DNA from 4 places in the Pedococcus sp. P1_H8 genome. Region 3 is predicted to be linked to each of the others. Evidence: riboswitches for the same ligand, from Rfam matches in the RefSeq annotation. Region 3 holds a riboswitch; each other region holds the start of a gene.
What was found. A riboswitch is a leader RNA that binds a small molecule or an ion and turns the genes downstream of it on or off. The one in region 3 is predicted to bind S-adenosylmethionine.

Region 1 (7,055 bases), on a different contig from region 3:
CCCTGATCCCCGGCAACGAGAACGCCGTCTACCGCATCATCAACGGCCTCATGCGGCTCGGTGTCAACGTCGTGCACAAGGGCAACGCCAAGGTGCACGTGTCCGGCCACGCCAGCGCCGGCGAGCTGCTCTACTGCTACAACATCGTCAAGCCCCGCAACGTGATGCCGGTGCACGGCGAGTGGCGCCACCTCGTGGCCAACGCCGAGCTCGCGGTCCAGACCGGTGTCCCCCGCGAGCAGGTCGTGCTGGCCGAGGACGGCGTGGTCGTCGACCTCGTCGACGGTGTCGCGCGGATCGTCGGGGCGGTGCCCTGCGGCTACGTCTACGTCGACGGGTCCTCGGTGGGTGAATTCGACGAGGCGCTGCTCAAGGACCGCCGGATCCTGCGTGACGAGGGGTTCATCTCGGTCATCGTGGTGATCGACTCCGCCACCGGCAAGATCGCCGCCGGGCCGGAGATCCAGGCCCGGGGCTTCGCCGAGGACGACGAGATCTTCAGCCAGGTGCGGCCCAAGATCGAGCAGGCGCTCGCCGAGGCCACCGGCAACGGTGTCACCGACTCCCATCAGCTCGAGCAGGTCATGCGCCGGGCGATCGGCGGTTGGGTCGGCGGCAAGATCCGCCGCCGCCCGATGATCATCCCGGTCGTCATCCAGGCCTGACCTGCGCCGGCTTCACCCAACAAGGTTGCGCTTCACCCGAGAACCGTTCCCGGGTGAAGCACCCCTTTATCGGGTAACCCGATAAAGGGGTGGCGGGTGGGGTGTGAGCTGCCAGCCAACGGCGGGGTATGCCGCGGGGTCGGCTACCAGGGGCGGGCGAGGTCGAGCGCCCGCGGGTCGCCGACGGGCAACCAGCCCTGCGGACCGTTGACGTACTCGGCGCGAGGCCCGTGCTCGGCGAGCTCGGCCACGGCCGAGAGCAACCGCTCGACGTGCTCCGCGGTCGTGGCCAGCCCGACGCTGGCCCGGACGGCGGTCGTGGAGCCCACGGCATAGGGGTCGTCGAGCAGGGCGTCGACGCACAGGTGCGCGCAGAACTTGCCGTCCCGGACGCCGATGCCGTGCTCGGCCGACAGGGCCGCGGACACCAGGGACGAGTCCACCCCGTCGATGGTGAAGGTCGCCACAGCGACCCGCTCGTGGTCGGGACTGAAGAGCGAGTAGGTCTGCACACCGTCGATGGCGGACAGGCCCTCCAGCAGGCGTGCGCCCAGCGCGCGCTCGTGCTCCTCGACGGCGTCGGAGTGCGCGCGCAGGGCGTGGCACGCCGCCGCCAGGGCGATGGCGCCGATGACGTTGGGACTGCCCCCCTCGTGGCGGGCGGCCCCCTGCTGCCATACGACACCGCGCTCGGTCACCGACTTGGTGGCGCCGCCGCCGGCGAGGTAGGGCGCCGCAGCGTCGAGCCAGTCGACCCGACCCGCCAGGACTCCCGTGCCGAACGGTGCGTAGAGCTTGTGGCCGGAGAGCACGGCGTAGTCGACGCCGAGGTCGTCGAGGTCGACCGGGCGGTGCGGTGCGTACTGGGCGGCGTCGAGGACGACCCTCGCACCGGCCTGCCGGGCGATGGCGGCCAGCTCCCGGACGGGCCAGATCTCCCCGGTGACGTTGGAGGCACCGGCCAGCACGACCAGGCGGTGCCGGCCGGGGTGGTCGCGGAGTGCGGTGCGCAGAAGGGCCCTCGCGTCGCTGACGCTGCCGGGAACCGGAAGCCGGTGGGTCCGGTTCGTCGGCCAGGGCAGCAGTGCGGCGTGGTGCTCGGACTCGAAGACGAAGACCTGCGTGTGTCGTGGCAGACAGCGAGCCAGGAGGTTGAACGAGTCGGTGCTGTTGCGGGTGAAGACGACCTCGTCGCCCTCACGTGCCCCGACGAACGCCCGCACCTCGGCCCGCGCCTGCTCGTACCACGCCGAGGTCACCCGGGAGGCCCAGCCGTTGCCCCGGTGGACCGAGGAGTAGGTCCGCAGCGCGGTGTCGACTGCCTTCTTGACGCTCACCAGCGCCGGCGTCGACGCGGCGTGGTCGAAGTTGGCATAGTCGACGGCGCCGTCCACCGTCGGCACGAGCAGCGACTCGGACACCACTGCGGGCAGCGGGCCGACCTCGCCCAGGGAACCGGCGTCGGGGACGGGGCGCAGGTGGCTCTGGGTGCGGGCGTGCGCCAGGGGCGCGCTCCGACGAAAGGCGGGTGGCGGGGTGCTCGCGATCGACATGGGGTACAGCTCCTGGTCCGGGTGGGACCCGAGAGAGCTCCCGAGTCCGCGCTTGCCGGCTGCGGGTGCAGTCGGCCCGGTCGTCACCCGGAGCACCCCACCGCGGAGGAGGGTTGCTGGTCAGCAAGCCGGGGCTTCGCGCTGACACTCATGACCTGTCGTCGAGGGTAGCGGCACGTGCCCAGCGCGATCCAGCACCCGGGCGGGGTTCCCGCGATCTGAGATGGATCCGCGGTCTGCGGTCTGCGGCGTGGAACGGCCGGGCGGCCTTGGCCGAGCGGTCTGGCGGGGTGGGTCGGCACCGCCGTCCCCGCGCGACCTTTTTTCCCCCTGGGTGCGCGCCTGTGCCGACGACCATTCCTGGTCGTCGGCGAGGCCGGAAGGGACACATTGCCCGGCCGTGGAACGCGTGTGACGCGTGTGTCCGGTGTGACCTTCGCGTAGCCTGCGGATCATGGCGACACGTCCGTCCACACCAGCACGATCAACAGCAGGGTCGCGCTCATCCGGGGGCCGGGGCACCGCAACACGCCCCGCCAACCGCAAGAGCAGCGCACCCCGCAAGTCCCCTGCCCGCGGCAAGACCAGCGGGGGCGGACTGCCCCTGCCCCTGCGCGCCGTCCGAGGGACCTGGATGGGCATGGCACACGTTGCCGGGGGAGCCGTGCGCAGAGTGGGCAGCAGCGCTCGCGAGCTCGAGCCCGAGCACCGCCGCGACGGGATCGGCTTCGCCCTCATCGGCCTGTCGATCGTCGTGGCGGCCCGCGAGTGGTGGGCCTTCGAGGGTGCGATCGGCGACGTGATCCACGCGATCGTGGCGGGCACCTTCGGGCGGGTGGCGTATGCCGTGCCGCTCGCCCTGCTCTTCCTCGGCATCCGTCTCCTGCGGGCACCGCAGGACGACTCGGCCAACTCACGTATCGGCGTCGGTCTCGGCGCACTCGCCTTCGCTGCCTCCGGACTGGCGCACGTCGCCGCCGGGGTTCCCGTTCCGCCGCAGGGCGCCGACGGAATGCGCGACGGCGGCGGCATCATCGGCTTCCTCGCCTCCAGCCCGCTGAAGGCGGCGGTGTCGGTCTACGGCACCGTGCCGATCCTGTTGATGCTCGGCTTCTTCGGCCTCCTGGTCATGACCGCGACGCCGCTGCACCTGGTCCCGACCCGACTCTCCGAGCTGCGCGACCACCTCCTGCACCGTGGGGCTGTCGACCCCGGCACCGATGGGCTCACCGACGCGGTCGAGGACAAGCCCAAGCGTCGTCGCCGGGTGATCGACCCGGAGGGTCCCCTCGAGGGGGACGAGGCGTTCGAGCAGGCCGCCCTCGTGGCACCCGACGGTCGGCGGTTCCGCCCGGGCGAGAAGCGCCCGACCTCGCCCGGCGTGCTGGCCCCCTCGGCGACCGCCGAAACCACCTCGCCCGTCAAGGGTCCGGCCATCGAGGTCAAGGCCGCCCTCGAGGCGCCGCCGACGACCCCGTTGCCGCAGCGCGTCGAGCAGCTCGCCCTGGCCGGCGACATCACCTACACGTTGCCCGACAACGCGATCCTCGAGCCCGGCTCACCGCACAAGACCCGCAGCGCCGCCAACGACCGGGTGGTCGAGTCGCTGAGCCAGGTGCTCGAGCAGTTCGACATCGATGCCCAGGTCACCGGCTTCAGCCGCGGACCGACGGTCACCCGCTACGAAGTCGAGCTCGGCCGCGGCACCAAGGTCGAGCGGGTCACCGCCCTCTCCAAGAACATCGCGTATGCCGTGGCCTCCGCCGACGTCCGTATCCTCTCGCCGATCCCGGGCAAGTCCGCGATCGGCATCGAGATCCCGAACGCCGACCGCGAGAAGGTCAGCCTCGGCGACGTGCTTCGCAGCCAGGCCGCGCGGGGCAACGAGCACCCGATGGTGATGGGGGTCGGCAAGGACGTCGAGGGCGGCTACGTCATCGCCAACCTCGCCAAGATGCCGCACCTGCTCGTCGCGGGCGCCACCGGTGCGGGCAAGTCCAGCTTCGTCAACTCGATGATCACCTCGATCCTGATGCGGGCCACGCCCGACGAGGTGCGCATGGTCCTGGTGGACCCCAAGCGGGTGGAGCTCACGGCATACGAGGGGATCCCGCACCTCATCACGCCGATCATCACGAACCCCAAGAAGGCAGCCGAGGCACTCGCCTGGGTGGTGCGCGAGATGGACACGAGGTACGACGACCTCGCGCAGTTCGGGTTCAAGCACATCGACGACTTCAACAAGGCGGTCAAGGCGGGGAAGGTCAAGCCGCTGGCAGGGTCCGAGCGGGTCATCCACCCCTACCCCTACCTGCTCGTCATCGTCGACGAGCTCGCCGACCTGATGATGGTCGCGCCCCGTGACGTCGAGGAGTCCATCGTCCGGATCACCCAGCTGGCGCGGGCGGCCGGCATCCACCTGGTGCTGGCCACCCAGCGGCCGTCGGTCGACGTCGTGACCGGTCTGATCAAGGCCAACGTGCCGTCCCGGATGGCGTTCGCGACGTCCTCGTTGGCGGACAGCCGGGTCGTGCTCGACCAACCCGGTGCCGAGAAGCTGATCGGTCAGGGCGACGCGTTGTTCCTGCCGATGGGTTCCAGCAAGACCATGCGCGTCCAGGGTGCGTGGGTCACCGAGTCCGAGATCCAGCAGGTCGTCAAGCACGTGACCGGCCAGCTCAAGCCCAGCTATCGCGAGGACGTGACCGTGGTCGCGTCCAAGAAGCAGGTCGAGGACGACATCGGCGACGACCTCGAGCTGCTGCTCCAGGCGACCGAGCTCGTCGTGACGACGCAGTTCGGCTCCACGTCGATGCTCCAGCGCAAGCTGCGCGTCGGGTTCGCCAAGGCCGGCCGACTGATGGACCTGCTGGAGTCCCGCGGAGTCGTGGGTCCGTCCGAGGGCTCCAAGGCGCGCGACGTGCTGATCAAGCTCGACGACCTGCCGATGACCTTGGCACTCATGCGCGGGGACGAGGTGCCCGAGATGGAGCCGGTGTTCGACGGGCAGGCCGCTCCGGCCGACGCCGGGGTCGAGCGCACCGACGAGGTCGTCCTGCCCGGCGCCGGCTACACGCCGGGCTACGCACCCGACTCGCGCTACGACAACGACCCGGTCGCCAGAGGCCTGGCCGGTCGCGAGGAGGTCGAGGAGTCGCTCGATGCCTGGGAGCTCACCGGCAGGGACTGACGGCAAGGATTCAAGGCAGGGACGGACCCCTGCGTGGGAGAAATCACCTGAGATCGAAGGGCACGGGATGAAATAGATCCCGTGCCCTTCGTCGTTGCGCAGAGGTGACTGCCGCCCCCGAGACCCTGACTGACGCCACCGCCCCGACTCCGACCGCCCCGACGTCCATTGCATCAACCCCCACTGCAGCGACCCCCACTGCTGCGACAGCCACTGCTGAGGCTTCGGTCAGCACCCGGACACCGCTGCCGGCGAACGGTGTCCAGAGCGCCCCGACGGGCCGTTCCTACGTTCGCTTCGTCCTCGTGCTCGGCGCGTTGATCGCGATCGGCCCGCTGACCATCGACACCTATCTCCCGGCGCTGCCGTCGATCACCCGCGACCTCGCGGCGTCGGAGTCGGCGGTGCAGGGCACCTTGACCGGCATCCTGCTCGGCATGGGGCTCGGGCAGCTCCTCGTGGGCCCGCTCGCGGACGCCATCGGTCGCCGCCGACCGCTGATCGCCGGACTGGCACTGCACATCGCGGCCTCGGTCTTCTGTGCGTTCGCCCCGACCATCGAGCTGCTCACTGTCGGACGAGCCATCCAGGGGCTGGGCAACGCGGCCGTGTCAGTGGTTGCCATGGCGATGGTGCGCGACCTGTTCGCGGGGTCCGCCGCCGCGACGATGCTGTCCCGCCTGATGCTGGTCATGGGACTCGCGCCGGTGCTTGCCCCGACGCTGGGTGGCTTCATCCTCCGCCTCACTTCGTGGCGCGGTGTCTTCGTCATCCTCGCCGTGGCGGGTGTGCTCCTGGTGACGCTGGCCAGCCTCGCCCTGCGCGAGACGCTTCCGGCAGAGCGTCGACGGCCGCTGGCCCTCCGTCCGGTGCTCAACACCTACGGCATGCTCCTGCGGGACCGCACCTTCGTCGGGCTCGTCCTCATCAGCGGCCTGATGTTCGCGACGCTGTTCTCCTACATCGGCGGCTCGTCGTTCGTGCTGCAGGACATCTACGGCCTGAGTGTGACCCAGTTCGGTCTCGCCTTCGGCCTCAACTCGCTGGGCTTCCTGACCGGATCGCAGGCGAACCCCTTCCTGCTCAAGCGGTTCCAGCCGCGCCAGCTGGTCCGCGCCGGGGTGTCGATCGGGGCAGTCGCCGCGTTGCTGCTCCTCGCCTCGGCGGTCACCGGGTTCGGCGGTCTCGCCATGGTCCTGGTGTCGCTCTGGTTCCTGCTGTTCGCCTGCGGTCTCACCCTGCCGAACACCCCCGCGTTGGCCCTGACCCGCCACGGTGAGGCTGCCGGGACTGCCGCTGCTCTGCTCGGCGCCTCGCAGTTCGTCATCGGTGGGGTGTCCGCCCCGCTCATCGGCGCGATGGGTTCGGGCTCAGCCGTGCCGATGGCGCTGGTCATGGCGGTCACCGCCTGCCTGGCTGCCGTCGTGGCCGCCCGGACGCTGCGCGTCAGGATCGTCACGAACTGAAGCACGCCGCCTGGCAACTCGGCGCCCACCCCTAGGGTGTCGCCATGCGTGAATGGTTCAACGCCGTCAAGGGACACCCGAGCGGGGTGCTCCTCGCGGCCCAGCTGCTCGAGGTGATGGCGTACCCCTTTGCCGGGGACACACCGCTCGGGCGCACGCTCATCGGGGTGTTCGGAGTGCT
Region 2 (7,055 bases), on a different contig from region 3:
CCAGGCCGTGATCTCGTAGCCGTAGGCCGACCGGCCGGACAGAATCGCGAGGACAACGCCCTCGAGCGTTCCCTTGAGCATCTCCGTCTCCTGCTTGCCCATCGAACCAGGAACCTCCTTTGACTACTCAGTGTTACTAACTACCAGTAGATAGTAACACTGAGTAGTGGTGCCGGCGCAAGCCCTAGAACGGCATGCCGGCACGACGAACCCACCCCTGGTCTCGGGGTGCTCGGGCCTCGCCCACCGGCTACTGCGCCGTGCCTCGGAGCGCCTTGGTGATGGTGGCGTGCTCGGGGTCAAACACCAGACAGACCAGCGTGTGGTCTCCTGCATTCCAGCCTTTGACGTCAGCGGTGAGGAAGTCGAGGTCCAGGCGCGACTCGTCGTAGCCCAGGCCCACGTACGTCTCGAAGGCCTTCCTGCACTTGTCCAACGCAGAGGCATAAATGGCGTCGTCCCCCGGCCACTTCTTCGGTCCGCTGATCACAGCGCGCCCAAGAACCTCCACCTGGTGCGCAGCGCGACAGTCGACCACGGTCAGGTATTGCACCCCGTTCGGGTCGTCAGGCAGCCGGACGCACATGGCGGACTTGACGGCATGCCAGTGCAGGCGTTTCGGCTTGGCCAGCGCCCCTGTCGGCCCGGTGGCCACAACAGCGCCTGTCGTCGACGTGGCGGGCGACGAGGTCGCAGAGCTGGTGGTCGCCTGTGGGAGGTCGAAGGCCGCCGGATCATCGCCACCTCGAGAAAGCCCGTAGCTGATGGCGAACGCCGCGGCCACCATCGCAGTCGCGGCCGCGAACTGCTTCAGGCCCCGGTGGCGGACTCGTCCGCGGTGGCGGGCTGCCGGGACGGGTTGCTGATTCGTCCCGGACGTATCCGTTGCCCCTTGAGGCGCCGCCGCTTCCGCTTGCCCCGACGCCAAGCCTTCGGGGTCAGATGCGAGAGGGGGGTCACCGGGCATCGTCTTGTCCCTCCGAGGAGAGCCACTCGTCCACGGCGAAGCCTAGCCAAACGCACGGTGCTGCACGTACGGCAAACCAACGAGAAGGCTCGTACGAAAGACGCATGGATGGCTCATCCGGGGCGGTCCGACTCTGCGCAACGTCGCTCGCGCCCAGCGTGGACGGGGAACCCCCACCGGCCACCAGACGCGGCAGCAGGTCCGGAGCCCACGGGCACCGGACCTGCGGTCAGGCGGAGATTGGCGCCGGCCTTGTCAGTCGAGGTAGTCGCGGAGCACCTGGCTGCGCGACGGGTGGCGCAGCTTGCTCATCGTCTTGGACTCGATCTGGCGGATCCGCTCGCGGGTCACGCCGTAGACCTTGCCGATCTCGTCGAGCGTCTTGGGCTGGCCGTCGGTGAGCCCGAAGCGCATCGAGACCACGCCGGCCTCGCGCTCGGACAAGGTGTCGAGCACCGAGTGGAGCTGCTCCTGCAGCAGCGTGAAGCTGACCGCGTCGGCGGGCACCACAGCTTCGGAGTCCTCGATGAGGTCACCGAACTCGCTGTCGCCGTCCTCACCCAGGGGGGTGTGCAGGGAGATCGGCTCGCGACCGTACTTCTGGACCTCGACGACCTTCTCGGGGGTCATGTCGAGCTCCTTGGCGAGCTCCTCCGGGGTGGGCTCGCGCCCGAGGTCCTGGAGCATCTGGCGCTGCACGCGGGCCAGCTTGTTGATGACCTCGACCATGTGCACCGGGATGCGGATGGTGCGGGCCTGGTCGGCCATCGCGCGGGTGATCGCCTGGCGGATCCACCACGTCGCGTAGGTCGAGAACTTGTAGCCCTTGGTGTAGTCGAACTTCTCGACCGCACGGATCAGGCCGAGGTTGCCCTCCTGGATCAGGTCGAGGAAGAGCATGCCGCGACCGGTGTAGCGCTTGGCCAGCGAGACCACGAGGCGCAGGTTGGCCTCGAGGAGGTGGTTCTTGGCCTTCTTGCCGTCCTGGGCGATCCACCACAGCTCACGCTTGAGCTTCATCTCGATCTTGTCGCCCGAGTTGAGCCGCTCCTCGGCGAACAGGCCGGCCTCGATGCGCTTGGCGAGCTCGACCTCCTGCTCGGCGTTGAGCAGCGCGACCTTGCCGATCTGCTTGAGGTAGTCCTTGACCGGGTCTGCGGTGGCACCCGCGGTGACGACCTGCTGGACGGGTGCGTCGTCCTCGTCGTCGTCGCGCAGGACGAAGCCGGAGCCCTCGTCCTCGTCGTCCTTCTTCTCGTCCTCGGTGTCGTCCTCGACGACGACGTCCTCGAGCTCGCCCTCGACCACCTCGGTGGGCTCGGCAGGCACCGGCTCGTCGCCGTCGACGGCGGCGTCGCCGTCTGCTGCAGCCTTGCCCGTGGCCGCGGTCTTGGCGGCCGACTTCGAGGTCGCTGCCTTCTTCGTGGCCGGGGCTGCCTCACCCGCGGCCGCGGAGGCGGCCTTCTTCGTCGTGGTCGCCTTGGCGGGCGCAGTCTTGGCGGCCGCGGCCTTGCCGGCAGCAGCCTTGACGGGGGTGGTCTCGGCCTTCGGCGCCGCAGTCTTGGCAGCCGACTTGGCGGCAGGTGCGGCAGTCTTGGCGGCCGCCTTCTTGGCCGGCGCCGTGGCCGTCTTCTTGCGGGTGCTGGTCGCAGCCACCGCGCGGGAGGCGGTCGCCGAGTCGAGGGTCACGTGGATGCCCTGCTCGTCCAGGGAACGCAGCACAGCCTTCATCCGCTTGGGTGCGATCTCGGCCCCCTCCAGCGCATCACGCAACTGACCGCTGTCGACCGAGCCGTTGGTGCGGCCCTGCTTGAGCAGCTTCTGCAGCGCGGGGTGGGAGAACTCGGGGGGAAGAGACGGTGCGGGGCTCGCAGCCTTCTTGGACACAGGCGACACGGACTACCTTTCGTCGCGGACTCGCGGCACGGCGCACGTCATCACAGCCATGCTTGAGGGGATGTCTGTGACAACAACAGCGGGAGTGGAAGTATTGCCGAGATCGGCTGGGCTGGACCCTGACGAGATCTCGTTGATGACATTGTAAAACGAGTTGCCCGCAGATCCCGCATCGGCACACTCCGGACACCTGCTCGATCCGCAGCTGGATGCCCATGGAACGCCTGCAGGGCAGGTGCAGACCGGTCGCCTCAGGCGTCGGCCTTGACGGCCAGGACGGGGCACGACGCGTCGAGCAGGATGCGCTGGGCGTTCGAGCCCAGGATGAGCTTGCCCACGGGAGTGCGACGACGCAGGCCGATGACGATGAACTCGGCGTGCTCCTCCTCGGCCACGGCGATCAGGTCCTCGGCCGGCTCGTTGCCTCGGACAAGCTGACGCACCTCGTGCTCCAGGCCCTCCTCGTCGAGCTCGCCCTGGATGCGGGAGAGGTCCGCCTCGAAACGGTTCGCCTCGTCACCGTCGAAGTCTCGGCCACCGCGCTGGGAGTTGATGACGATCAGCTTGGACTTGCGCAGCAGCGCCTCGTCCGCGGCCCGGCGCAGAGCGGCGCGCCCTTCCTTCGTCGGTACATATCCCACAACGATGGACACAGGGGACCTCCTACGTTCAGTTGACCGAGTAGCGGTGTTGACCCGGGTGGACCGGGGCACACCAGGCGACGGCAGCCGCTGGGGCGACCGTACCGGAAATCGCCCGGTCAGGCAGGGCCACCGAGCACTCGGGACACGATCTGACCGACCTGCTCGATCTCGATGAGGAACCCGTCGTGACCGTAGTCGGAGTGCACGGTGTGCAGCTGTGCCGCCGGGACCGCGTCCGCGATCTCCGTGGACAGCCGCGGCGGGTAGAGCCGGTCCGAGTCGACGGCGACCACTGCCACCTGCGCGGTGATCCTGGCGAGTGCCTGCGCGACTCCCCCACGTCCCCGCCCGACGTCGTGGGAGTTCATCGCCTCGGTGAGGACGACGTAGGAGTTGGCGTCGAATCGTCCGGCCAGCTTGCCCGCGTGGTGGTCGAGGTAGGACTCGACGGCATAGCGACCATTGCCGCCCAGCGGGTCCTCCGCCGCTTGCGGCTCGCGACCGAACCGCTCGTGCAGCTCGAGCTCGCTGCGGTAGGTGACGTGCGCGATCCGCCGCGCGATCCCCAGCCCCGTCTCGGGTCCGGCGCCGCGCTCGTAGTAGTCGCCACCGTGGAAGTCGCTGTCCGCGCGGATCGCGAGCAGCTGCGCCTGGCACCAGCCGATCTGCTCCGCAGTGGCGTAGGCCGTGCTGGCCAGCACGATGGCCGTGGCGACGCGCTCTGGATGGGTCACCGCCCATTCGAGGACACGCATGCCCCCCATGGAGCCGCCCAGGACGGCGTGCCAACGGTGGATGCCCAGGACGTCCGCGAGCAGGGCCTCGGTCTGCACCTGGTCACGCACGGTGACGAAGGGGAAGCGGCTGCCCCACGGTGCACCGTCGATGGCCGGCGAGGACGGGCCGGTGCTCCCTTGGCAGCCGCCCAGGACGTTGGCGGCCACGACGAAGTGGCGATCGGTGTCGAGGGGCCGGCCGGGCCCGATCAGCCCGTCCCACCAGCCCGGCGTCGGATGACCCGGACCCGTCGGGCCCTCGACATGGCTGTCACCGGTGAGGGCGTGCTCGACGAGGATGGCGTTGTCCCGAGCGGCGTTGAGCTCACCCCAGGTCTCGTAGGCGACCCGCACCGCGGGAAGGACACCGCCGCGCTCGAGCTCCACCGCGCCGAGGTCGACGAACTGGCGTCGGCCGGCGGGGTCACCCTCGCGCCAGGCCCCTGACGTCGCTCGTGGTGGGGAGGTCGTGGTCATCGGAACTACTCCTGTGGCGCTCGCGCTTGCCGCCCAGGTCAGGGTCGGCCGGGTCCTCACCCGGGGCACCCCACCGCGAGGAGGGTTGCCGCCCAGCAAGCCGGGGCTTGGTGCTGGGACTCATGACCTGTCGACCATCATACGAGGAGGCCGTCGGCGCGTCCCCGGCGTCCGCACGATGGACGCGCAGTAGGGCGGGTCGTGGCTCGACGCCCGGGTCAGCGGGACCGCGCCTCCGTCGCAGGTTGCTGCTTCTGGCTTCCGGGACGCACTCCGAGGTCGAGCATGCGTTCGAGCAGCAGCGCCAGGCGGTACTCGGGGTGCGTGCGGAGCGCTCGGTCCACGCACGTCCGGGCCAGCGCTCCGTCCCCCTGCCACCAGGCACAGTTGGCGAGCACCGTGAGCACTGGGGCCGCGTGCTCGTCGGGCACGCACCTGACAAGGGACTGCAACCTGGCGAGCAGCCGGCGACCGGCGACGGCGGGCGAGGCTCCCGCAGACCCGCTGTGCCAGGTGGGAGCCGGCAGGCTGCAGCGCAGCGCGTCCACGAGGTCCGGCGTCAGGGAGTCCAGGGGCAGCGAACCCGGGCACAACCAGGCCACCAGTCCGTCGCGCAGCGCGAGGTCCTCCATGCTGCGCACGAGTAGGGAGACCCCGGCCGGACCGAGCTCCTCGACGTCGGGGGCGCCATCGGTCACGTCGCAGACCACGGACCAGCGCGACAGCGCTTCGAGCCGGAAGGCGGCCGCGGACCGTCCCGGGTCGGACGACACGACACCCGCCAGTTCCGCTGCCACCTCCTCCACGAGGGCTGGATCTGCGGCAACGAGGTCGGCAATCGCCGACCGACCCGTGAGCGGCGCGATCTCGAGCCCGACGTACTCGGCGACGGCGGGGGTGTCGGCGGCCGCCGGAACGGGTGCGCCGTCGCTCGGACAGCAACCGTCGGCGCAGTCGATGGCGAACCAGCGTCCGTCACGAACGACGAGTCGGTCAAGCACCTGGAGGTCGGCCTCGGTCGCCAGCCGACGCACCGCGTCGAGCGCGAGCCGGCTCGAGCCAGCCGCCGTCTCGTAGCCGACGAGCATGACCGCATCTGGCCGGTCCGCCAGCAGGGGTGCCACCAGGACGCTGCCGACTTGTTCGGCGTCCTGCGGTGGTGGCAGGTCGATCCGCTCGATCAGCCCGACGCTGCGACCGTGCAGGGCGATCAGCACGATCGAGTCCTGCGGGTGGTAACCAAGCTGGTACGGGAGGACGGCGACGACGTCCGCCGGCCCTCGCAGTCTGATCTGGCTCTGGCTCATGGGCCAACGGTGGCGGCCTCCAGGCCAGCCCGTGAGCGCTGGCAGGCAGCGCTGTGGACGAGGCCGTCCGGAGCGGGCGAGGTGTGCCCAGCGGGCACCGCCACGGCGCCACGACGGCGTCCACACACCCGAAATACCGCACCGCCCACACCCCCCGAAACGCCCCGACCGCGCGGATCAGGACGTCGTGCTGGCGTCAGCGGACGACGTCGCCCTCCACGGTCTCGTGCGCGCTCCTCGCCGGCGTGGTGCGCTCCCAGGCGAGGAACGACTCGGTCTCGTTGACGACGGTTGCCGCGATCCACGACACCACCACCGCGTCGTCGGCGAGACCGAAGACGGACAGGGCCAGCTCGGGGATCAGGTCGATGGGCGACACGACATAGGCCACCGCCCCGAGAACCATCAGGAGCCGGCCGCGGGTGGTCCCGGCATACTCACCGCGAAAAGTGGCCCGAAACAGTCGGGGCAGGCTCATCAGTCGCTCGCCGAGGGCGGGCGATCCCGGACGGGTTGCGGTCCGCACCGCGGTGGCGATGGTGCGCAGGGCACCGAAGCGGGTCATGGCCATGGTCAGACTCCCGTTGTTCGAGGGCGCAGGTTGTTCGAGGGCGCAGGCTCCCGGACGCCACAATGGCCCGGACACGGTTCAAACGACCTGGGCGCCCCGGTGATTCCCGACACCGTCCCAGCGTGCCTGCGCGAGGACGCCCACGCCACTCCGAGACCATCCCCCTCAGAGGCCGGTGGCCCTGGGGGGGAACTCGTGGCGCGCGTGGTCGGCGATCTTCTTCAGCAGGTAGCTGTCGAGACCGGCCCCGACGACACCGCCGATGACGGGCACGCCCTTGCCGAACCGGCTGAGCGTCTTCTTCCCCGCGGTGGACAGCAGCCGGAATCCGACCGCCTTGTTGACCACCATCAACGCCGGCCCGGGCAGCCGCTGGGCCGCGAGGTTGGCGAGCCGGCCGGTCGAGGCAACGCCCGC
Region 3 (7,055 bases):
CGTCGACGGCACACGCAAGGGCGTCCTCCAGCAGGGCGGGCACCGACCCGTGCGGGTTGTTGCCGAGCGCGAGCTTCTGGGCGTTGCTGAGCGACGACAGCACCCGTTTCCACGGAGCGGTCGTGTTGAGGAGCAACAGCCTCCGCACCCCCAGCGCAGTGGCCGCGTCAGCCTCTCGCTCCCCAGTCATCACGACCAGGTCCACGCTGTCGCCGCGGTCGACGAGGGCCGGGTAGCCCTGGACCGTGCGACCGCCCGATGCCGACTCGAAGGTGCGCGGCAGGTCGCCGAAGTCCCACTGCCGCAAACCTTTTCGCTCGACATCGGCACCGGCGCGGGACACTCGCCGCTGCACCTGTCCGGCAAGCTGCTCCTGGAGGGCGCCCAAGTCCTTGCCGCTGCCCAGCACACGTCCGCTGCCGTCCTCGACGGCGAAAGTGATGCGCAGGTGGTCGGGGACGCGGTCCGGCGCGAACTGTTCGGGCGGCACCTGGATGCCGGTGCGTGCGCGCAGCACCCGCGCGAGCTCGTCAGCCAGCCGTCGGTCGCCACCGGACTGGGCCTGCGCGAGAGCGGCAGCCGCGTGGTCCGGCGCAGGCACGAAGTGCACCCGGGTCGCCTTCGGCAAGGACCGCAGCAGCGCGGTCGCAAGCTCCTCCCGCAGCCCCGGCACCTGCCAGTCGAAGCCCGTGTCGGACATCTGATTGAGCACCTGGACGGGGATGTGGACCGTGACACCGTCGGCCGCTGCACCCGGCTCGAACTGGTAGGTGACCGGGAGCTCGATGCCGCCCTGGGTCCACGTCCGCGGGTAGTCGAGCGCGGACACGCCCTCTGCGCTCTCGCGGGTGAGGAGCTCTTCGGTGAAGGTCAGCAGCTGCGGCGTCTGCCGGCGGACGTCCTTCCACCACCGGTCGAAGTGGCGCTGGGACACCACCTCAGCGGGCACTCGTGCGTCGTAGAACGCCACGAGGTCTTCCTCGTCGACGACGATGTCGCGCCGTCTGGCGCGTTCCTCGAGCTCCGACAGTCGTTGCAGCAGAGCCTGGTTCGCCCTGAAGAACTCGTGGTGGGTGTCCCAGTCTCCCTCGACCAGGGCGTGCCGGATGAACAGGTCACGCGACTCCTCGGGGTTGATCCGCGAGTACTGGACGGTGCGCGCCGCCACCAAGGGGACGCCGTAGAGCGTGACCCGCTCGGTCGCCACCACCGCACCCTGCTTGCGCGACCACCGGGGCTCGGAGTAGGTGCGCTTCACCAGGTGGGGGGCGAGCCGCTCCGCCCAGATCGGGTCGATCCGGGCGTTGCTCCGCGCCCACAGCCGGGTCGTCTCGACCAGCTCGGCAGACATCACCCAGGTCGGCTGGCGGCGGAACAAGGTCGACCCCGGCGAGATGCCGAACCGGGCACCGCGGGCACCCAGGTAGTCGCGCTTGGCCTCGTCACGCAGCCCGATGTGGGACAGCAGACCGGACAGCAGCGCCTGGTGGATGAGGTCGGCGTCGGGCGGCTCCCCGGGGGCGGCGGTCGCCGCCTTGGTGTCGATGCCGACGTCCTGGCAGGCCTTGCGCAACTGGCTGTGGAGGTCCTGCCACTCCCGCACTCGCAGGTAGTGCAGGTACTCCGTGCGACACATCCGCCGAAAAGCGCTGTGGGACAACGCCTTCTGCTGTTCCTTGAGATAGGCCCACAGATTCAGCAGCGACACGAAGTCGGAGTGCTCGTCGCGGAACCTCGCGTGCGACTGGTCGGCCTGGGTCTGCTTGTCGGCGGGTCGCTCGCGGGGGTCCTGCATCGACAGGGCGGCGACGATGACCAGCACCTCACGGGTGCAGCCCAACGTGCCCGCCTCGATCAGCATGCGACCCAGCCGCGGGTCCACGGGGAGCCGTGCCAACGACGTCCCGTATGCCGTCAGCCTCCTCCCGCGACCACGATGCCTTCCGGTCGGGGGCGCGTCGGCGTCGGCGACGGTGTCGAAGGCCTGCAGCTCCTCCAGCAGCCGGATGCCGTCGGCGACCTGGCGGGCGTCCGGGGCGTCCACGAACGGGAAGGCCGCGATGTCGCCGAGGCCCAGCGAGGTCATCTGGAGGATGACGGACGCGAGGCTGGTGCGCTGGATCTCCGGCTCGGTGAACTCGGGCCGCGCCTCGTAGTCCTCCTCAGAGTAGAGCCGGATGCAGATGCCGTCCGCGAGGCGCCCGCAGCGACCGGCGCGCTGGTTCGCACTCGCCTGCGAGATCCCCTCGATCGGCAGCCGCTGCACCTTGGTGCGCTGGGAGTACCGCGAGATGCGTGCGGTGCCGCCGTCGACGACGTAGCGGATGCCCGGCACGGTGAGCGACGTCTCGGCGACGTTCGTGGCCAACACGATTCGTCGTCCGGTGGCCCGTCCGAAGACCTTGTGCTGCTCCGCGGCGGAGAGCCGGGCATAGAGCGGCAGCACCTCCGTCTGCGGCAGCTTCATGCTCTCGAGCGCGTCGGCGGTGTCGCGGATCTCGCGCTCCCCCGAGAGGAACACGAGGATGTCGTGACCGGTCCCGTCCGCAGCGCGCTCGGTCCACAGCTCCTCGACGGCTTCACACACGCCCGTGACCTGGTCCCGCTCTTCTGCGTCGGGCCGCTGCGGGTCGACGAGCGGGCGGTAGCGGACCTCGACGGGGTAGGTGCGGCCTGACACCTCGATGATCGGCGCTGCCTCCCCCGACACCGGGTCACAGAAGTGTTCCGCGAAGCGCTGCGGGTCGATCGTCGCGGAGGTGATGACGACCTTGAGGTCGGGCCGCTTCGGGAGGAGCTGCTTGAGGTAGCCGAGGATGAAGTCGATGTTCAGCGACCGTTCGTGCGCCTCGTCGATGATGATCGTGTCGTACTTGCGCAGCAGGCGGTCTCGTTGCATCTCGTTGAGCAGGATGCCGTCGGTCATCACCTTGACGAGGGTGGTGTCGCTGCTCTGGTCGGTGAAACGCACCTGGTAGCCGATCGCGCCACCGAGCTCGACCTCGAGCTCCTCGGCGATGCGCTCGGCCACCGAGCGCGCGGCGATGCGCCGCGGCTGGGTGTGTCCGATCAGTCCCGCCTGCCCGCGCCCCACCTCGAGGCAGATCTTGGGCAGCTGGGTCGTCTTGCCCGAGCCCGTCTCCCCCGCGACGATGACGACCTGGTGGTCGCGGATCGCAGCAGCGATGTCGTCCTTGCGCGCGACGACCGGCAGCTCCGGGGGGTACTTGAGCTCCGGCACGGGGGGCGGCACCCGCAGGGGGTGGGGTGGCCCCTGTCGATGTCCCTGTCGACGTGGCCGCCGAGACCGGGACCGCTGCTCGGAGGACACGGGCGAAATCATACGGGTGAGCCAGACTCACCCCTGGGTCCGCTCAGCGCACCAGCGTGGTCAGGTTGCGCGGGTTCGGCAGCTGGTCGGGAGCTAGGATCGCCCCGCCACCCGAGACGGTCACCAGCAGCAGGATGAGGGCAAGGAGGGTCAGGGCCACGGCGAGGGCGAGCCGCGGGACCTGGTGCGGAAGGTGGACCGGGTGGACGTGCAGGTGAAGCGTCACGGGCCCCGGATGCGAAGCCATGGCCCCAGTATCCTCCCGCGGCCGCCGACTGACACCTGCATCCGACGGGTTCGCTCCGACGCAGGTGTCAGCCAGTCAGCTCGGCCAGTCACCTCAGGCGCTCTTGGCGGCGATGAACCCCTGCTCGAGGTCGGCGAGGATGTCGTCGATGTGCTCGATGCCCACGGCGAGGCGCACCAGCCCGGGCGTCACCCCTGCCTTCAGACGGTCGCCGTCCGGACCCTGCGAGTGAGTCGTGGAGGCCGGGTGGATCGCGAGCGAACGCACGTCACCGATGTTGGCGACGTGGCTGTGCAGGACCAGTGACTCGACGAACCGGCGTCCCGCTTCGACACCCCCGGCGATCTCGAACGCCAGCACCGCCCCAGCGCCCCGTGGCGTGTACTTGGTCGCCTTCTCGTGGGACTCGTGGTCGGGCAGTGACGCCCAGACGACCTGCTCGACCTGCTCGTGCGCCTGCAGGAACGCGGCCACCTTGTGGGTGTTCTCCAGGTGCCGCTCGATGCGCAGGCTCAGCGTCTCGATGCCCTGGGCGATGAGGAACGCGTTGAACGGTGAGATCGCCGGCCCCAGGTCGCGGAGCAGCTGGACGCGCGCCTTGAGGATGAACGCCAGGTTGGCGCCGAGGGCACTCCCCACGCCGAGGTCCCGCGCGAACACCAGCCCGTGGTAGCTCTCCTCGGGCGTGTTGTAGTTGGGGAACTTCTCCGGGTCGGCCCCGAAGTCGAACGTCCCTCCGTCGACGATCACCCCGGCGATCGAGGTGCCGTGACCACCGAGGTACTTGGTGGCGGAGTGCAGGACGATGTCGGCGCCCCACTCCAGCGGGCGGATGAGGTAGGGCGTGGCGATCGTGTTGTCCACGACGAGCGGCACACCGGCCTCGTGGGCGACGGCCGCGACTCCCTCGATGTCGAGCACCTCCGACTTCGGGTTGGAGATGGTCTCGCCGAAGAACAGCTTGGTGTTGGGCCGGACGGCTGCCCTCCACGACTCCAGGTCGTTCGGGTCCTCGACGAAGCCCACCTCGATCCCGAACTTGGGGAGGGTGTGCTTGAGCAGGTTGAAGGTGCCGCCGTACAGGCTCGGGCTCGCCACGACGTGGTCCCCCGCCTCGGCGATGTTGAGGATGGCCAGGGTCTCGGCAGCCTGGCCCGAGGCGACGAGCAGCGCCCCGACGCCGCCCTCGAGCGACGCGACGCGCTGCTCGACGGCGTCCTGGGTCGGGTTCATGATGCGCGTGTAGATGTTGCCGAACTCCTTGAGGGCAAACAGGTTTGCCGCGTGCTCGGTGTCCTTGAAGACGTATGACGTCGTCTGGTAGATCGGCAGCGCGCGAGCGCCTGTCGCGGAATCCGGCTCTTGTCCGACGTGGACCTGGCGGGTCTCGAACGACCAGTTGGTGGAACTCATCTCGGTGTCCTTCACTCTCGTATGCCGCGTGACGCGGCTCGGGGGCCCGTCGCCGGCGGAGTGGGTGGTCGAGGAGCCCGTGAAGGGAAGGTCCGTCATCCCCAAGGTCTTGTGATCACTGACGCCACCGCCGGAACGGTGCGGGACACGTGGTGGGTCTCCCGCGCTTGCGGACGGCAACGGCGCCGCCCGCCAGGTCTTCACCCGGGGCACCCCACCGCGGAGGAGGGTTGCCGGCCAGCGAGCCGGGGCATGTCGCTGGCACTCATGACCTGGCCCGAGGCTACGCCGCGGAGGTGAGCGGGCGGCATACCCATCTCTCATCGCGGACGCAGCGTCCTGGTGGCCACGGGCGGCCTGAGTCAGCGGCCGCCGGGGCGGTTGTCGGGGTCCGGGGCGGGGCCACGCGCGGCGGAGGCGTCGCGCGCCTGCATCGCCTCGTCCGTCTCATGCCGGAGGTACAGGTCGCGCCCGGTGCCGACCGCCCCCAGACCGGCCGTGGTCGCCTCGGCGGCAAGGCCGGTCACGAACATCGTCCGTGAGCGGGCGGGGTCACCGGTGACCAGGGCGAGGTCGTCGAGCCACTTGTTGCGCACCAGGACTCGTGCGCGTTCCCTGACCTGCTCGGCCGCCCAGTGCGCCGTCGCGGTCGGCGAGCCCGGTGAGCGGGTGGCGCGGAACATGCGGCCGCCGGGCTTGGGGTCGGCTCGACCGGCGCGACGCAGCTCCTCGGCCGTCGCGAGCCGGAGCCGTTGGGCGGTGTCATGGCGCAGCAGGCGTCGCGCTGTCCTCGTGCGGCCGACGAGAGCCGCGGGGTTCGTCGCCAGCGCGCCCCGCTTGAGCACCGCGGACGCCGGGCCGGTGGCCGACGTCGCGGCGCCCAGGGCGATGTCGCCCCAGTCCCCGTCGCCGTAGCCGACCTTGACCAGGACGTCTGCTGTCACCTCGAGGCCGTCGCAGACCTCGGCGACCACGCCCAGCGCCTTGGCCGGCGGCGTGGGAGCCATGGCCACGGCTCCCGTCGCGCTCCCCAGGGCACCGGCCGCGCGACTCAGTCCGGTCAGGGAGTCGTAGAGCCGTGAGTCGTCGAGCCCGTCCTGGACGAGCCGGTGCAGCACGGTGGCGCACCGGCGGTCCGCCTCGGCGAACCGCTCCCAGGCCGCCGCGTGGCGGCGTTCGGCGAGCTGGACGAGCTCGAGCTGCTCGATCTCCTTGCGGTGCAGGTCTGCGGCGACGACGCGCTGCGCTAGGTCGGCGCTCTCCTGCGCCGCCACCCGCCGGTTGCCGAGGGTGACGGCGAGCTGCCAAGCCTCCGCGTGCGTCGTCACCGCCCAGGAGGCGTCGTGCTGCGCCTGCGACAGCGCCGCGCCGAGCGGACGCAGGGCCACCGCGGAGACCGCGTAGCGACGTCCGACCGAGACGAGTAGCGAGGACGCCGTGCGAGATCGAGCGGCGAAGGCGGCACCCCCGGGACCCGACCAGGTGGCCCTGCTCGGGTCGCCGAGGCCCCGCAGCGTGCCCGCCAGGGCCAGCAGCAGCTCGCCCTGCCCTGCCAGTCGGTCGGCCAGCGCACGCACCGTGCCGGGATCGCCGGGAAGCGGCCGCAGGATCGTCATCCGCCACCGCCCGGGAAGGCGGCTGCGCTCCCGCTCTCGACCTCGGCGTACAACCGCCCGGCGAGAGCGGTCGCGGCGGCCAGGTCCTCGAGCTCGCGTCCGAGTGACTGGCGTTGGTGCTCGAAGTCGCCGAGCACGGAGGCGAGCGCCCCCGCGCTGTCGCCGGGGCCCAACGCCCAGGTCTGCTCGGAGCCGCGCAGCGCCTGCCACTGGAGGTCCGCTGCCACCTCCCTGAGGGCATCGGCCAGGGCCAGGACGGCGTCGGGGTCCACCTCGATCCGGGTCATGATTCGAGGGTAGGTCGGTCCCGCGAGGTCTCCGGAGGTTGTCCACAGCCGCCCGGGCGCTGGGCCCGCCCACCCGGAATCTGCCGGTTCGTGTTGTGATGGACCATGACCATTCTGGGTGAGTACGTCGCCAGTCCCACCGCGTGGGTTCGCAGCCAGGT
Region 4 (7,055 bases), on a different contig from region 3:
GCTGGCCGAGGTAGACCGCCTCCTCGATGCCGTGGGTGATGAACACGACGGTCGTGGCGGTGGCCCGCCAGATCCGCAACAGCTCGTCCTGGAGCTGCTCGCGGGTCTGCGCGTCCAGCGCAGCGAACGGCTCGTCCATGAGCAAGATCCCCGGTTGGTAGGCCAGGCTCCGGGCGATCGCGACCCGCTGCTTCATCCCACCGGAGAGCCCGTGCGGATAGCGGTCCTCGAATCCCTCGAGCCCGACGAGGGCCAGGTTGTCGCGGGCACGCTCGGTGCGCTCCCGACGACTCAGTCCCTGCTGCTCGAGGCCGAAGGTCACGTTGGCGAGGGTGGTGCGCCACGGGAACAGCGCGTACTGCTGGAAGACGATGCCCCGGTCGAGACCGGGACCGGTCACCTCGGCACCGTCCACGAGGACGCTGCCGCTCGTGGGTCGGCTCAGCCCGCCGAGCAGGTCGAGCAAGGTGGTCTTGCCCGACCCGCTCGGCCCGACCAGCGTGAGGAACTCACCGCGTGGCACCTCGAGCGACACGTCGTCCAGGGCAACGAGCGTGCGGGCCTGCGGTTGGTCCCTCGTCGGGCGGAGCGCGAACTCCTTGGTCACGCCACGCAGCTCGATGTGGGTGCTCATGAGGACGCCTTCGACGCGATCCCGTTGTACTCGTTGGTGTAGAGGTCACCGGGCTTGAGCGCGCCCTGCTCGATGACTCCGCTGTCGACGAGCCACGGCTCCCAGCGGGTGAAGTCCTCGTCGCTGATCACGCCGCCCTTGCTGGCGACGCCCACGCTCTTCCAGAACTTGAGGTTGTCGGTCTTCTCGTTGCGACCTCGCTTCTCGATGATCGTGGTGAACCGCGCGATGACCGTCTCGCGAGGGCTCGTGCGCTCCCACTCGATCGCCTTGGCGACCCCGGTGACGAACTCCTTCGCCGCCGCGGGGTGCTGGGCGATGAAGTCCTCGCGCAGGACGTACTGCCCACCGTTGAAGGCCCCGAACAGCTCGTAGTCGCTGAACAGCGACCGCAGGCCTCCCGTGGCGATGGCGTGGTCCTGCAGGACCCCGGACAGGGTGCCCACGTCGACCTGCCCACGGCGCACGGCCAGCTCGGTGTCGTTGGGGGGAAGCGGGACGAGCTGCACCTGCTTGATCTGGGCCGGCGTGAGCCCGTTCTTCTTCAGGTAGGTGTCGATCACCGCCTCGGCGTGCGCCCCCAGGGTGTTGACGGCGATCTTCTTCCCGATGAGGTCGTGCGGGGTCCGGATCGGGCTGTCGTTCTTGACGTAGAACCCGTTGAACGACTTGGCGTCCTCGCCGTAGTAGTTGACCACGGCCTTGACGGGAGCCCCTGCGGTGATCAGCTTGACCACGGCGCCGGAGAACGCGCCGCCGAAGTCGGTCTGCCCCGTGGCCGCGGACTGGATGTCCTGGGGACCGCTGGTGGTGTTGCCGACCCAGTTGAGCTTGAGGGTGGGGAAGTAGCCCAGGTCGGAGGCGAGTTCAGGCAGCGACACCGAGTTGGCCCACCCCTGGTAGCGAATGGTCACCGGCCCCTTGTCCTTGGCTGAGCTGCTGGCCTCGCTCGACGGGAGCGAGCAGCCGGACGCCAGGACGAGTGGGAGCGCTGCGGCCAGCGAGGCGACCAGGGCCCGGCTCGCGGTGAAGGAGCGACGAATCGTGCGCATCAGGCCACCGCCTCACGGAGCCCGGCGCCCGCGGTGACCAGGGAGCGGCCCGCCACCGTGTCGAGGAAGACGGTCGTGACCTCCTGCAGCGGCCGCCGGGCAGCCTCGTCGAGGAGTGCCTCACCCCCGTCGACGAGCCTCACGTGGTCGGCCAGGACGAACCAGCCCGGGGTGATGCTGCTCGGGGACAGGCTCGCCAGGACGGGCCGGAGGGCGTAGTCGACGACCAGCACGTGCGCGGACGTGCCGCCGGTGGCCACGGGCAGGACGACCTTGCCGCGCAGCGCGAACTGCGGCAGCAGGTCGAGGAACGTCTTGAGCAGGCCGCCGTAGGCCGCCTTGTAGACCGGGGTGGAGACGACGACCGCGTCCGCCGCCTCGAGGGCAGCCACGGCGCGGGCCACCTCGGGGTCGTGGGCGTCGCCACGCAGGAGTGGGCCGGCGGGTAGGTCCCGCAGCACGATCGGGACGACGACGTGGCCGGCGCGTTGGAGCTGTCTGGCGATGTCGGAGAGGACGGCGTCGGTCTTGGAGGAGAGGGAGGGACTGCTGGAGATCGTGGCAATGACAGCCATGGGTGGATCCTTTCGGGCAAGAGGCATCGCCGGTCCCGCGCCGAGGCGCAGAACCGTTGCAGGAGAATGGGTTTCGAGGAGGAGCGTCAGTGTTGACAGAGCGCGCTGGAAACCCTGAGCAGGTCGATGTGCCTGCGCAGGACGGGTCGGCAGGAGCGAGCGGCTGCCTGCCTGGATCCGTTGTCCTTCATGGGTTTCCGTCCTCGGATGAGGCTCGAGAGCCTCGCGCTTGCGACAGTCGCTCGACTGCCGCCAGGTCTTCACCCGGAGCACCCCACCGCGAGTGGGAGGGTTGCCGTCCAGTGAGCCGGGGCTTGTCACTGGAACTCATGACCTGCGTCGAAGGTAGCGGTTCCTTCATTACCTATCAAATAAGTAGGATATGCCTCTCGCATGCTGGGACGACGAAGGGCGCCCACGCACGGAATCCGTTGCGCGGGCGCTCTTTTCGAGCAGTTGTGTGCCTGAGGCGGAGTCAGAGCTCAACCTCAGGCACACAACCTCAATCGGTGCTGACCTCGATGGCGATCTTGCCGCGGACGTGCCCGGTCTGGCTGAGCTCGAACGCCTTCGCCGCATCCGCGAGCGCGAACACCTCGGCCACCGGGACGGTCAGCCTCCCGGCGTCGGCCAGGTCACCCAGCGCCGTCAGGTCCTCCGCGTCGGGTCGCACCCAGGCCGCCAGCCCACCCGCCGCGGCGACGGTGCCGTCGGCAATCGACCCGTGCCGGCCACCGTCGGCGAGGACCGCCTGCGTCACGTCCAGGACGCCGCCCACGAAGTCGGCCACGACGTCCACGCCGTCGGGCGAGAGATCACGCACGCGCTCGGCCAGCCCAGCGCCATACGTCACGGGCTCGGCACCCAGCCCGCGCAGGAACTCGTGGTTGCCCTCGGAGGCGGTGCCGATCACGCGCGCGCCGAGGGCGCGGGCGATCTGGACGGCGAAGAGGCCGACGCCACCGGCGGCGGCGTGCACGAGGACGGTCTCGCCGTCCTTGATCCCCAGCCGAGCCAGCAGCTGGTATGCCGTGAGGCCGGCGAGCGGGAGGCCCGCCGCCTGGTGCCAGTCGAGCGACTTCGGCTTGCGCGCGACGGTGCGAACCGGCGCGGTGACGAGCTCGGCGAAGGTGCCGCCCTGCACCCAGTCCTTGCGGGCGTAGGCGATCACGTGGTCGCCGACGGCCCACTCGGGGGTGTCTGGGCCGACCGCCTCGACGACTCCGGAGACGTCCCAGCCGGGGATCGCGGGGAACTCCACGACCATGAGGCCGTCGAGGTAGCCCTTGAGGACCTTCCAGTCGACGGGGTTCACGGCCGCGCTGCGGACGCGGATCAGCACCTCACCCGGGCCGACCTTGGGGTCGGGGAGGTCGGAGAGCTGGAGGATGTCGGGGTCGCCGTACTCGGCGAAGGTGATTGCCTTCATGGGGGACGCAACTTGGTTGCACACGCGGCTATTCCGCGATTGCAGCCGGTTGTGAGCGGGCAGCACGGATCGGCTATGATCCTGCAGTCGCGACGGTCCCCCGGGCTTCGGCACGAGACCGCCGCGATCGCATGTTCGGGATCGCAGTGGCACCACACACCTGCACCCACGGCCAGGTAGCTCAGTTGGTACGAGCGTCCGACTGAAAATCGGAAGGTCGGCGGTTCGACCCCGCCCCTGGCCACCACGAGAGCCGCAGGTCAGCACCACGCTGACCGGGGGGGTTTATGTGTGGGGAGAAAAGGGGGTGGCGGAGGGCACGTTGCGATTAGCCTGCACCGGTGCTGGGGAGCCGCAACAATCGGTCGGAGGTGAGCAGTCGATGGTCTTGACCTCGACCGGAGTGCAGGCGTTGCGGCGCCTGTCTGAGCTGATGAACCGCGCCAGTGGTCAGGAGAGCCTGCAGGACGTGCTCGACCTGATCGTCGAGGGCGCAGCGGACGTGGTCGGCTTTCGGGTGGCCGCGATCAGCCTCGTCCAGCCGGACGGGGACCTCGAGGTCGTTGCCGTCGCCGGCGACGCCGGAGCCCGTCGCGAGCTGATGGGGCGACGCACCCCGCGCGGCCTGGTCGAGGCCGAGTTCGAGATCGCGGAGCAGTGGGGCACGCTGCGTTTCGTCCCGGCGGACCGGTTGCCGCCGACCTCGCAGCCCGGCTGGGTGGCAGAGGGGTGGGAGGTCTCCGCGATTGGAGAACCCGACTCCTGGGACCCCCTCGACACGTTGCTGGCGCCCTTCTACGACGTCGCCGGCACGTGGCTGGGCATGATCACCGTCGACCTTCCACTCAGTGGCAGGCGCCCCGACGAGGTGCAGCAGGGCCTGCTCGAGGTCTTCGCCAACCAAGCAGGCATCGCGATCAACGGTGCCCGACAGCGGCTGGCGCTGGCCGAGCAGGTACGCCTCGCCGCCGCCGTGCACACCGTTGCCCGGATCTCGCAGGAGATCCTTGATCCCGCTCGCGCCGTGGAAGCCGTCGTCGAACCCGTGCTGGAGGGTTTGAAGGGGTCGGCGATCTGGGTGCGCACGTTCGGCCACGAGAACGATCCCGCCGATGGAGGTGTCGTCGCCCACTTCGGACACGGCGCGGACAGTGCCCCCGCGGACGTCGTGAACCTGGTGCGGCGCGTGGCGCAGCAATGCTGGCGTCGGCGGACCGCAGCCCTGGTGCGGGCGGGGTCCACCCACCCACAGGGACTGCTGACCGACGAGGAGGTCGGCACCATGCTCGCGTTCACAGCCGCCTTCGGCGGGGGAGCCTGGATGCTCGCCCCCATCGGAGCGGGCCGCGAATGCCTCGGCCATGTCGTCATCACGCGCTCAGCCCAGGAGCCGACCTGGAGCGATGCGGAGGCGGCGTCGGCACTGGAGATGGGACGTGACATCGGACGGGCCATCGTCAATGCGCGCCTGCTGGAACTCGAGCGCCGCCTGGTCGACCAGCTGCGCCAGTCCGACCGCGCGAAGACCTCCCTGTTCTCGACAGTGGCGCACGAGCTCAAGAATCCGCTCACGTCCATCGTCGGCCATCTCGAGCTCTTGCGCGACGACCCCAGGGCGGACGACGAGCCGACGGGCAACGACCCGAAGTCGGACGCCGACTGGTCACTCGGGGTCATGGAACGCAATACCCACCGGCTGCGGGCCCTGGTCGACGACCTGCTCACGCTGTCGAAGGTCAGCGACCCGGACCGCCCCCTGGTCAGCAGCGAGGTGGATCTCGCGTGCTTGACCCAGGACGCGATGGACATGTTCCGGCCCGCCGCGGAACAGCGCGGCATACAGCTGGACAGCGACCTCGTCGAGGGCGGCACGGTCGTCGCCGGCAACGCCGAGGAGCTTGCCCGCGTCGTCGACAACCTGGTGAGCAACGCGGTGAAGTTCAGCCCCGACCACGGCGTCGTGCGGCTGAGCACCCGACGAGACCGCGAAAGCATCGTCCTGCTGTGCGCCGACGAGGGGCTGGGCATCTCCCCCAAGGATCAGGAGTCCCTGTTCACCGAGTTCTTCCGCAGCACCAATCCGGCTGCCCTCCAGGTGCCCGGTACCGGCCTGGGCCTGAGCATCGTCGCCCGGATCATCGCGCGCCACGGCGGCTCGATCAGCGTGGAGTCCGAGCTGGGCCGCGGCACGACCTTCGAAGTTGCCTTTCCGGCCCTCGGGATCGAGGGTCCCAGCCCGCAGGATCTGGGCTGAATCGTGTGTTTGAGTGGGCTTCTTCCGGGCCGATGAAGGAAGATCACTGAGTGCAGCATCCGCAGCCCCTCGACCCCGGCGCCCGTGGAGGTGCCGCAGGCATCCGCGGCCTCGGACCGCTCGGCGCCCGTGCGGACCTCGACCGACTGAGCCGCTGGCTGGTCGAGGCGTCGCCCGACGGCCTGTGGGTCTTCGACGCCGAGGGCAGGACGGTGCTCGCCAACGCCCGACTCGCGCAGATGCTGGGCAGAACCGCCGACGAGATGGACGGGCTGTCCGTCTTCGAGACCCTGGACGAGACCGGCCAGGTCCAGTTCGCCGAACACCTCAGCGGACTACAGAGCAGCAGCGCCCCCGGCAGCAACCTCGAGTGCAGTCTGCTGCGCAAGAACGGCGAGCAGTTCTGGGCACTGGTCAGCCACACCTCGATCAAGGACGACGACGGCAGCCACGTCGGCTGGTTGCATCGAGTGACCGAGTACAGCCAGCAGCGACGGCTGATCGACACCCTGCAACGGCGCGAGGCACAGCTCGCCGAGGCACAGCACATCGCCAAGATCGGCAGCTGGGAATGGGACGTCGGCAGCGACGTCGTGGCCTGGTCGGACGAGCTCTACCGCATCTACGGCGTGGAGCCCGACTCCGACTTCGTCCCGAACTACCAGGCGTTCCTCGACCGGATGCACCCCGACGACCGCGACGAGGTGGCGGCAGTCGTCAGGCGCGCGCTCGAGGAGACGGGCGAGTTCGAGTTCGACGCGCGCATCTTCCACAGCGACGGGTCGCTCCGCTGGATCCGGGGCCGGGGCCGGTTGACCCGCGACGAGGCCACCGGTGCCCCGCTGCGCATGGGCGGCACGTCCCAGGACATCACCGAGAACAAGGACGCAGAACAGGCACTCGCCCTGCTCACCTCCATGGCGACCGCGGCCAACGAGGCGACCACCCTGGCCGAGGTGATCCCCACGATCCTCCAGGACGTGGCACGGCATACCGGATGGCAGCCGGTGGCTGCCTGGGTGGTGACCCGGGACGGCGAGCTCGAACCCGTGCCCGCGGAGACGAGAGCCATGCCGGAGCAAGACCTCGCCGAGGCGGCCCGGATCGCCCG

Region 1: it holds a riboswitch for S-adenosylmethionine, as region 3 does, so the genes downstream of both, AC1DYG_RS10900 (aminotransferase class V-fold PLP-dependent enzyme) here and AC1DYG_RS16775 (bifunctional o-acetylhomoserine/o-acetylserine sulfhydrylase) in region 3, are expected to answer to the same signal.
Region 2: it holds a riboswitch for S-adenosylmethionine, as region 3 does, so the genes downstream of both, metX (homoserine O-acetyltransferase MetX) here and AC1DYG_RS16775 (bifunctional o-acetylhomoserine/o-acetylserine sulfhydrylase) in region 3, are expected to answer to the same signal.
Region 4: it holds a riboswitch for S-adenosylmethionine, as region 3 does, so the genes downstream of both, ssuE (NADPH-dependent FMN reductase) here and AC1DYG_RS16775 (bifunctional o-acetylhomoserine/o-acetylserine sulfhydrylase) in region 3, are expected to answer to the same signal.

What each region holds. Positions count from the first base shown of each region.
Region 1 is NZ_JBFUCP010000006.1:246,614-253,668, forward strand. It holds gene AC1DYG_RS10895 (ribonuclease J) at 1-665, shown strand, start outside; gene AC1DYG_RS10900 (aminotransferase class V-fold PLP-dependent enzyme) at 809-2,218, opposite strand; SAM riboswitch class IV at 2,262-2,374, opposite strand; gene AC1DYG_RS10905 (FtsK/SpoIIIE family DNA translocase) at 2,853-5,408, shown strand; gene AC1DYG_RS10910 (multidrug effflux MFS transporter) at 5,513-6,874, shown strand; gene AC1DYG_RS10915 (ion channel) at 6,919-7,055, shown strand, end outside.
Region 2 is NZ_JBFUCP010000005.1:163,374-170,428, forward strand. It holds gene AC1DYG_RS09580 (PadR family transcriptional regulator) at 1-102, opposite strand, end outside; gene AC1DYG_RS09585 (septum formation family protein) at 251-784, opposite strand; gene AC1DYG_RS09590 (RNA polymerase sigma factor) at 1,223-2,854, opposite strand; gene AC1DYG_RS09595 (universal stress protein) at 3,115-3,516, opposite strand; gene metX (homoserine O-acetyltransferase MetX) at 3,624-4,760, opposite strand; SAM riboswitch class IV at 4,778-4,888, opposite strand; gene AC1DYG_RS09605 (DUF4192 domain-containing protein) at 4,979-6,067, opposite strand; gene AC1DYG_RS09610 (YkvA family protein) at 6,264-6,638, opposite strand; gene AC1DYG_RS09615 (EcsC family protein) at 6,804-7,055, opposite strand, start outside.
Region 3 is NZ_JBFUCP010000012.1:54,698-61,752, reverse strand. It holds gene hrpA (ATP-dependent RNA helicase HrpA) at 1-3,343, opposite strand, end outside; gene AC1DYG_RS16780 (hypothetical protein) at 3,375-3,578, opposite strand; gene AC1DYG_RS16775 (bifunctional o-acetylhomoserine/o-acetylserine sulfhydrylase) at 3,672-4,991, opposite strand; SAM riboswitch class IV at 5,150-5,264, opposite strand; gene AC1DYG_RS16770 (hypothetical protein) at 5,354-6,607, opposite strand; gene AC1DYG_RS16765 (hypothetical protein) at 6,604-6,894, opposite strand; gene AC1DYG_RS16760 (nitroreductase family deazaflavin-dependent oxidoreductase) at 7,000-7,055, shown strand, end outside.
Region 4 is NZ_JBFUCP010000003.1:101,309-108,363, forward strand. It holds gene AC1DYG_RS03965 (ABC transporter ATP-binding protein) at 1-634, opposite strand, end outside; gene AC1DYG_RS03970 (ABC transporter substrate-binding protein) at 631-1,686, opposite strand; gene ssuE (NADPH-dependent FMN reductase) at 1,686-2,261, opposite strand; SAM riboswitch class IV at 2,482-2,596, opposite strand; gene AC1DYG_RS03980 (NADP-dependent oxidoreductase) at 2,764-3,690, opposite strand; tRNA gene AC1DYG_RS03985 (tRNA-Phe) at 3,861-3,937, shown strand; gene AC1DYG_RS03990 (sensor histidine kinase) at 4,073-5,944, shown strand; gene AC1DYG_RS03995 (response regulator) at 5,995-7,055, shown strand, end outside.